DNA from 3 places in the Pseudoalteromonas sp. SS15 genome. Region 3 is predicted to be linked to each of the others. Evidence: predicted binding sites of a transcription regulator. Region 3 holds the regulator's gene; each other region holds the start of a gene.
The links. The regulator ArgR, encoded in region 3, controls arginine synthesis, uptake and breakdown. The targets are predictions, from matches to a motif close to ANTGAATANNTATTCANT.

Region 1: a site for ArgR is predicted at 2,002-2,019, ahead of gltB (glutamate synthase large subunit). Genes of this name have one in related genera too.
Region 2: a site for ArgR is predicted at 1,463-1,480, ahead of AAEU28_RS18155 (aspartate aminotransferase family protein). Genes of this name have one in related genera too.

Annotation. Positions count from the first base shown of each region.
Region 1 is NZ_JBMMUD010000001.1:557,685-560,975, forward strand. Features, by position in the region: gene gltB (glutamate synthase large subunit) at 1-1,901, opposite strand, end outside; gene AAEU28_RS02425 (tandem-95 repeat protein) at 2,345-3,291, opposite strand, start outside.
Region 2 is NZ_JBMMUD010000010.1:73,085-76,375, reverse strand. Features, by position in the region: gene AAEU28_RS18155 (aspartate aminotransferase family protein) at 64-1,275, opposite strand; gene AAEU28_RS18150 (HDOD domain-containing protein) at 1,575-2,750, opposite strand; gene AAEU28_RS18145 (anthranilate synthase component II) at 2,785-3,291, opposite strand, start outside.
Region 3 is NZ_JBMMUD010000002.1:462,606-465,896, reverse strand. Features, by position in the region: gene AAEU28_RS06410 (ABC transporter ATP-binding protein) at 1-598, shown strand, start outside; gene AAEU28_RS06405 (Dyp-type peroxidase) at 626-1,543, shown strand; gene argR (transcriptional regulator ArgR) at 1,540-2,007, opposite strand; gene mdh (malate dehydrogenase) at 2,305-3,246, shown strand.

The DNA.
Region 1 (3,291 bases), on a different contig from region 3:
TGTACTGCGCCCACTGCCATAGCCGCAGGTATTGGCAACATATCTTTGCTGATATTTCTGTCACTCAAAACCAGCATGACACAGCCAGAACGTGCTTTTTGTTCAGCCTCGTCACAGACTCGCTCTAGTGCTGACTTTAAAGACTCAGTTTTGTCATAGTTCAGTTGAATTTTACAGGCACAGTAATGTTCGTCATCGGCATTCACTAACTGCTGCATATCAGAAAATGTGAGTACTGGTGAGGCAAACTGAAGACGCTTGGCATGGCCTGTGGTTTCATTGAATACGTTTTGCTCACGACCAATGCAAGTCGCTAATGACATAACGTGATTTTCACGAAGTGGGTCAATCGGTGGGTTTGTTACCTGCGCGAATTTTTGACGGAAGTAATCGTACAAAGAGCGATGGCCTTCAGACAATACAGCAAACGGGGTGTCGTCACCCATTGAGCCAGTTGCCTCTTGGCCGTTTTGTCCCATTACTCGAATGACGTTGTCCAGTTCTTCATTGCTGTATCCGAATAGCTTTTGATAAGTCAGCAATAATTCATCGTCAAAATCGCGTACACCCGCATCTTCTTCTGACAAATCTTCGAAAGGTGTAAGGCGCTTTACGTTTTGCTCAAGCCAAGTTTTGTAAGGATGACGTGATTTTAAGTCTTGATCAATTTCATCAGACTGCCAAATTTTGCCATGAAGGGTGTCGATAACCAGCAATTCACCAGGACCAACACGGCCTTTTTCAACTACCTCATCAGCTGTGTAATCCCAAATACCGACTTCAGATGCAAGCGTGATAAAACCATCTTGAGTGATCACATAGCGCGCTGGTCGTAAACCATTTCTGTCTAGGTTACATGCCGCAAATCGACCATCTGACATAACGATACCCGCAGGACCATCCCAAGGTTCCATATGCATAGAGTTAAAATCGTAGAAGGCACGTAAATCATCGTCCATGGCTCGGTTCTTTTGCCATGCAGGCGGCACAAGCATGCGCATAGCTCGGAAAATATCCATACCACCGGCAAGGAATAATTCAAGAATGTTATCTAGGCTTGATGAATCTGAACCTTCTTCATTCACAAATGGCGCGGCCGTTTGTAAATCAGGTAACAAGGGTGAAGAAAACTTGTAAGCACGCGCTCTCGCCCATTGTCGGTTACCAGCAATGGTATTTATCTCACCATTGTGTGCCAAATATCTAAATGGCTGAGCTAACGGCCAACGCGGTTGTGTATTCGTCGAAAAACGTTGGTGGAAAACACAGATAGCACTTTTCATGCGCATATCTGCTAAATCTAGATAAAAGTTTGGAAGGTCTACAGGCATCATTAAGCCTTTATAAACCGTTACCAGACCTGAAAGACTCGAAATATAAAACTGCTCATCTTCAACTAAGCGCTTCTCAATTCGACGTCTTGCGATATACAAACGACGTTCTAGATCTTTTGGGCGCCAGCCTTCAGGAGCAGATACAAACACCTGCTCAAATTTAGGTAGTTGCTTTAAGGCGATAGGTCCTAACATACCTGGTTCAGTTGGCACGACTCGCCAGCCAACGAGCGTTAACGTTTCTTTTTCTAATTCTTCGTTAATCACTTTACGGGCTTGAGATGCAAGCGTTTCGTCAGCATTCAGGAACATCATACCGACAGCGTAATTTTTACCTAAGTGCCAACCGTTTTCTGTGGCAATGGCTCTAAAGAAGCTGTCTGGTTTTTGCAGTAATAAACCACAGCCATCACCTGTTTTGCCATCTGATGCAATACCACCACGGTGTTGCATTCGGTCTAACCCTGTAATTGCATTGCGGATCAGCTTATGACTTGCTTGCCCGTTTATCTGAGCAATTAAACCAAAACCACAATTATCTTTTTCTAACTTAGAGTCATATAGCATGCACCCCTCCCCCTGCTACATCTATGGTCGGAAATGAACGAGACGATTGTTCCGACAGATATTCAAAACTAGCTTTGTTTTAAAATAGAGTCAACAAAATTATGAATAGATATTCATTAACTTGAATATTTCTCATTGGTCTGACAAATTCACCAAAGAATTTAAAAAACGATAAAAATGTTAACTTGCGACACTCAAAAAACAAATGACACCGGTGACATTTTAAATTTTGTTTAACAAACTGAGAATTCAACAGCCAACCATTACTAGTTTACGTTTACGTAAACTGAAAATTAACAGAATAAATATTCACAATAATTGATATTAATAGAGGTGAGTAGCAGCTAAGTAGTGATTATATATGCTTGGCAAATAACGAATAAGTGTATGCATAAAAAAGGCCTTACATCAGTAAGGCCTTTTCATGCTTAACTTATCTATTATCAGAATCGATAAGACACCCCTAGTTGAACGTCTGATACCGAACCTGGCTGTAGATTAAAATGGCTGTAATCTAATTTAACACTCAAAGAGTCCGTTAATGAATAGCTTACTCCTAAGCCATAATATAAATCAGTCCCATCCATTTCATTTTTTATCAGTTGATTGTTCATTACACTCTCAACTTTATATTTCCATTTGTAGGCACCCATAAACGCGCCTACTCGAGCTTTACCAAACTTTAAGAAATTATATCTTGCTTGAAGAGCAAACCCTTCAGAAAAGTTAGGTGCTTGTTCAGAAATCGATTTATGAACATCAGCAGGTACCAATGATTCTCCTTTAAACGAAACTCTCCCTTGACCTAAATCGATATAACGTAAAGAAGTAGACCAATCAGATGTCAGTTGATAATAGACACCAGCAGACCAACTCTCACTCTTATCATCGATCATTATTTCTGAAACACCGTCCATATTGGCCATTGTGTAATCTGCTTTCGCTTGGCCAACACCTGTTTCTACTCCCCATTCAGACGCCAACGCTTGAGCGTTGACTAGGCAACTAGATGTAATAAGCGCAAAGCTTGGTAGAAGTGCCTTCCTTCTTCTTATTAGCAGTATAGAAATCATAATAACAACTAAGCCTCCTAGGCTACCTGATGATTTGTTTTCAATGGCGACACTCTGATGGGCTGTTACAGTGACACGCGCTTCACCTTGAGAAAGTGCACCTTTACTGTCTTTCAAAGTGTATTTGATGACATCTACACCACTAAAGCCCACTTTAGGGATATAAGTCAGTGTGCCATTCACATTGACTTTAGACTCACCATGCTGAGCAGTTGCACTGACAAGCGTTAACTCGTCTCCATCTTTATCCGTGTCATTTGCTAAAACATCTATAGTGATAGTTGCTTTGTCATTGGTACTCGCATTATCAAGTACCG
Region 2 (3,291 bases), on a different contig from region 3:
GCTTACTCCTAAAAAGTTAACTTGACGGTAGACAAGGCCAAGCAAGCTTGGCCACTCAAGGAATTAAGCGTTTTCAGCTACAACTGCAGCAACTGCTTTTTCGAAACGAGCCATACCTTCACGGATATCCGCTTCAGGAATAACCAATGATGGCGTGAAGCGAACAACATCAGCGCCTGCCACAAGTGACATCACTCCTTCTTTAGTACCTGCTACTAAAAACTCTTTCGCGCGGCCTTTGTATGTTTCGTTTACAACACCACCTAATAATAGACCTTTACCACGAATTTCGCTGAATACGTTGTACTTGTCATTAATTGCAGTAAGTAGTTCGCGGAATAGTGCTTCTTTCTCTTTAACACCGTTTAATACCGCTTCATCATTTACCGTATCGAATGCCGCTTCTGCAACTGCACAAGCTAATGGGTTACCACCATAAGTAGAACCGTGCGTACCAATCTTTAAGTGCTTCGCGATTTCAGTCGTTGTGATCATCGCACCGATTGGGAAACCACCGCCTAGCGCTTTTGCAGTTGTTAGAATGTCAGGAATAACATCTAAACCTTGGTAAGCGTATAGGTCACCAGTACGACCAACACCTGTTTGTACTTCATCAAAAATAAGCAGCGCATTGTGCTTAGTACATAGTTCGCGAACACCTTTCACGAAATCAGCTTCTGGAGATACGATACCACCTTCACCCTGTAGTGGTTCCATCATCACAGCACATGTGTTGTCAGAAATTAGCGCTTCGAATGCCGCTAAATCGTTATAGTCACAATGTACGATATCACCCGGCTTAGGACCGAAACCATCAGAATAAGCAGCTTGACCACCCACAGTTACTGTGAAGAAAGTACGACCATGGAAGCCTTTGTTGAATGAGATGATTTGTGATTTTTCAGCGCCGAAGTTATCTAGCGCAAAACGACGTGCTAATTTAAGTGCTGCTTCGTTCGCTTCTGCACCTGAATTTGCAAAGTAAACTTTTTCTGCAAATGTTGCGTCTGTTAATTTTTTCGCTAAACGCAATGCAGGCTCGTTTGTCATTACGTTTGATAGGTGCCAGATTTTTTCACCTTGCTCTTTCAGCGCATTGACTAATGCTGGGTGACAGTGACCTAAACAGTTAACAGCGATACCACCTGCAAAGTCGATAAACTCGCGGCCTTCTTGATCCCAAACGCGAGAACCTTCGCCTCGAACTGGAATAACTGCTGAAGGTGCATAATTAGGTACCATTACCTGATCGAATAATTCACGATTAATAGTCATTTTCTATCCCCATAAAGTTGAGTTAGGTGCACTAAAACTAGTATTGAGTGTAGCTAGTTCGCGGCTAAAAATAGCCGTATGGCACAAATTTCATTCACCCATTATTTCAGAAAAAAACCTTAAAGTCTCATTTAAAACTTTCATAGAGCCCTTGATATTCAAGGGTTTGGGATAGTTTTTCATAGTGAGTGAATAACTATTTAGGTGCACTCGATAGATTTGACTGTTAAGAAAAGGAAAAGCCACTAATCGAGTTAATTAGTGGCTTGAATGAATAGTCGCAAAAAAAATCTTAAATTTTACAAAATTGTTAGCTGTAAACTATTAAAGTTACATTTTGCTAGCGTAGTGAGTTCCTCTTTTGATAACCCCAGGTGAGCAAACCAATGAGCTGCTTCATCCTTTTCGATAAACTGATTGTCTTTGAGGATCATATACAAACTATAACCATGTGCCTTTCGCAGTACCTGACTAAGCGGTAAATAATCGGCTGACTGACTATGCGACTGAGGTAAATAATTAGCAGCGAACTCTTCCATCGGCGCCATAAATGGCAAATACCTAAACGCCATTTTTTCTATCAATTTAGCCGAGAGGTTTGCTGAGTGATTGAGCAAAAGCCCCCTTAAAAAGAGTGGGTCCGGTGATAGCTCTAAAAGTGCAGAGTGAAGGTCTTTATGGTTTTTATCGCGAGCGATACGCACCTTTTCCTGCCAGACCTTTTCAAACGTTCTTAGATACAAGCGCGTTAAAGCGACTTTACCTACATCTAATAACATACCTAGCGTAAAAGCATGTTGCTCTTTGACACCGTTCAATTCAGCTAAATGCTTTGCTGCAATTCCCGTTGTCATACTATGATCACGAAGTTTGCGCTTTAATAAAGGAAATGGCGATGTATCGTGAGGCATCCAGTGACGCATTGCAAAAGTCGGGATGACCATTTGTAGATTTTCAAGCCCTAAATAGCGCAGCGCCAATGCTGGCGTGTCAACTTTGACTGTGACACCTTTTGAGCTTTGCTTACGATATTGCGGTAAGTTAACTAAGGAAACCAGATCTCTGCCTAACCAAGTTAATTCATTAACCAATGGCTCAAGACGCCCAACCGACGCTGACTTCACACCCAGAAGATCTAAAATAGTCGGTACTGCATCCTGAATGCCAACAATCTCATGATAGATATTATCAATATCATCTATTTGCTTTTGAATTGATGACTCAATAATTTGGTGCAGATGATTACTGGCTTTCGCAATATACTTATGGTGACTGGTACTGCTCTCTTTACGTTTTGCAGCGGCAGCAATCTCAACCTCAAGCATAGTACGTTGTGGTATTTTCTCACCATAATTTAGATCTAGGGTGTGAATATACCCTAACTGTTGCTGCGCAAAGTTATGACTAATAAACAGATCATGCGCACGTTCATTGAGTGCGATTGAAGTCCTGAGTTGCCGAGATAAGTCAGTCATTGAACGTTCTAATGTTCCTATTTTAGCGTTTCTTTTACTTAGAAAAGCGGCGAATAAAATTATTTAATAAAGCTAACCCTTGTTCTGTGAGTATCGCTTCAGGATGAAATTGCACACCTTCTAAAGCCATTTCAGTATGGCATAAGCCCATAATTTCATCCACTTGTTGCATGCCATTCTCTGTCCATGCTGTAATCTCAAGGTCTTCAGGCAGACGCTCTTTGGCAACAATCAAAGAATGATAGCGACATACGGTGAGTGGATCTGGTAAACCTTGAAACACGCCTTTATTTATATGGCGAATTTGCGACGTTTTCCCATGCATCACTTCTCTGGCTCTTATCACTTGTGCGCCCAGAGCTTGTGCAATCGTCTGGTGACCAAGGCAAATCCCCAGTATTGGAAATTGCCCTTTTAATTGCTCAACAACAGACAAAGAAATGCCCGCCTCATTGGGACTACAAGGTCCGGGAGAGATCACAATATGCTCAGGGTTAAGCGCTCGTATATCAGCAATACTCAACTCATCGTTTCGTTTTAC
Region 3 (3,291 bases):
CATTGCGAGAGCGCTTGCTTATAAACCTAACTTGTTACTGCTTGACGAGCCTTTTTCGAATATTGATGCGCAAGTGCGCTTCCAACTGATCAATGACATTAGACAGATCATAAAAGATCAAAAGGTCTCAGCTATCTTTGTCAGTCATTCAAAAGAAGAGGCCTTTGCTTTTGCAGATAAACTGGCTGTGATGCATCAAGGTAAAATCGCCCAATTAGGCGATGCTAAAACGTTGTTTGAGCAGCCAGCTTGTAAAGAAGTGGCAGAATTCTTGGGGCAGGGTATTTATATTCCAGCCCAAGCTGAAGATAAACGCGAATTTACTACTTCATTTGGTAGATTCACTTCGACAAAAGCGTGTGAAAATGCGCAAGGTAGTGGGCAAATTTATATTCGACCAGCTCATATACAGCTAGAAAATGGCGAGACAAATGACGTCGAAATTCTGCAATCGCGCTTTATCGGGACTGAGTTTATTTATCAAATAAAAGTGGCAGAGCAAGTCATAGAAGTGCCCGTCGAAAGTGAACATGCCCTGAATATTAATGAGCCAGTGACTTTTAAAATTAAGCCACATGCGGTAAATTTCTTTTCATAGTCATTACTTATTATAACTTGGGGTGCCATGGCTCAGCCGCAGTCAGGAGTGTGTGCAGAGGCAAATCTGCATGGATTACATTTGTTTTTTAATGTGCTCGACGGTCAAGACGAAGCCGTTAGAGCAGCATTAGGGCAATGTGAACGCTTACAATCAGAATTGAGTGACCGCTTCTCTGAATCTATGGTATCTAGCTTTGTGGCTATTGGTGCGCAGTATTGGCCACATATATATCCCGAGTGTATTCCTAAAGAGTTAAAAAGCTTCCCGCATATTCGCTCTCACGAGCACCTTATGCACACTCAGCCATTTGATTTACTCTATGTGATCCGCTCTGACAGAGAAGATGTGAATCACCTATTTGCACAAAGTGTTAGGCATATGTTGGCGGGTAAAGTGGAATTGGTCGCACATATCCGTACTTTCCGATTCTTAGACGGTCGAAACTTTAACGGCTTTATTTATGGTGCTAATACGCCACATGGACGTTTTAAGCGCCAAGTGGCTTTAGTTCATGACCCTGAAAGCTTTGAAGATCAAGGTAGCTACATTCATGTACAGCGAGTGAAGTTTGATCTAAACCGTTGGCAACAATTAAGCCTGAACGATCAAGAAGCCATTATGGGCCGCTCTCGTTTAGAGAACAAAAAGCTAGAAAACGTCTTAGCAAATAACCATGCCGCATTAACTGAGCTTAAAAGTCCAGACAACTTACCTTTATTGCTTGAGCAAAGTATGCCGTTTGGAGATGTCTTTGAGCAAGGATCTTTATGGGTGAGTTGTGCCGCAAAGGGGGATGCTTTCGAGCAGCTGTTAACGACACGAGTAGGGAACGAACAGCATTACGATGCATGGTTAGATTATTGTCAGGCCGATATGGGAGCTGCGTTTTTTGCGCCATCCGTGCAGTTTTTGCAAAACATGGCGCAAATAGCCGAAAGTTAAACGTTGTCGAATAAGGTTTTTACTTTCTCAAGCGTTACATCTATCTCTGAGATTTTAGCTGGTGCAATAAAAATAGTATCGTCACCGGCAATGGTACCTAATACGCCATCAGCAGTACCTAATGAGTCTAGTAAGCGGGCAATCAGTTGAGCTGCACCAGGGCTTGTACGGATGATGATCATCATTTCATTGTGCATGATATCAATCACTAATTGTCTTAATGGGCTTTTTGCCGTTGGTACGCCCATTTCTGCCGGTAAGCAGTAAACCATTTCTTGTTTTGCGTTACGAGTTCTTACCGCACCAAACTTACTTAGCATACGTGACACTTTGCTTTGACTTACATTATCAAAGCCTTGATCTTTCAGGGCATCGACAATTTCACCCTGCGAGCCAAAGTTTTCTTCTTTTAATAGTGCTTTGAATGCTTTTATCAGCGCTTCTTGCTTCTCGTTTGCTTGCATAATTGAACTCGTTTATTAAATATTACTTAGATTTTACACAATTCTGAATCCAGACCCAACTTTGCAATTAAAAAACAAAGTGAATTGATTGCAAGATTTGCTTAAGTGGCAGGGCATTTTTAGAAACAGAAAAATGAATATTTTGAAGTGTAAAGCGAGCTTGCACGCTGAAAGCAATATTTTACAACTATAGTCGAAAAAAACCTTAAAATAGCGCCGATAAATTTGTTTTTACCTGCACTTTTCATTATCTTTACAGCACACACAATTCCACCTTCAAATTATGGAGAATTCCACATGAAAGTTGCTGTATTAGGTGCCGCTGGCGGTATCGGTCAAGCTCTATCTTTACTTCTTAAAAATGGCCTTCCTGCAGGTTCTGAGCTATCTCTATACGACGTAGCGCCAGTTGTTCCTGGTGTTGCTGTAGACCTATCTCACATCCCAACTGCAGTTAAAGTTGCAGGTTTTGGTGCAGATGATCTTGACGCAGCGCTAGCGGGTGCTGACATTGTTCTTATCCCAGCTGGTATGCCTCGTAAGCCTGGTATGGACCGTGCTGACCTTTTCAATGTTAACGCTGGTATCATCAAGACACTTGCTGAAGGTATCGTACGTAACTGTCCTAAAGCTCTAGTTGGTGTTATCACTAACCCAGTAAACGGCACTGTACCAATCGTTGCTGAAGTATTCAAAAAAGCGGGTACTTATGAAGCATCACGTGTATTCGGTGTAACTACACTAGACGTTATCCGTTCAGAAGCATTCGTTGCTGAACTGAAAGGTGTTGACGTATCTGAAGTTAAAGTACCAGTTATTGGTGGTCACTCAGGTACTACTATTCTTCCTCTACTTTCTCAAGTTGAAGGTGTTGAGTTCACTGAAGAAGAAGTTGCAGCACTTACTCCACGTATCCAAAACGCGGGTACTGAAGTTGTTAACGCTAAAGCAGGTGGCGGTTCAGCGACACTTTCAATGGGTGCAGCAGCAGCACGTTTCTGCTTCTCACTAGTTAAGGGTCTTCAAGGCGAGCAAAACGTTGTTGACTATGCATACGTTGCAGTTGAGAACGGTGACGCAGCATACTTCGCACACCCAGTACGTTTAGGTACTAACGGTGTTGAAGAAATTCTTTCTTACGGCGAGCTAAGCGCGTTCGAAGAGAAAGCGAAGAACGACATGCTAGAAACATTAAACAAAGATATCCAAGAAGGTATCGACTTCATGGCTGCGCAATAATCGCAATCTGAAAGTTTTAAAAACCCGCTACGGCGGGTTTTTTTA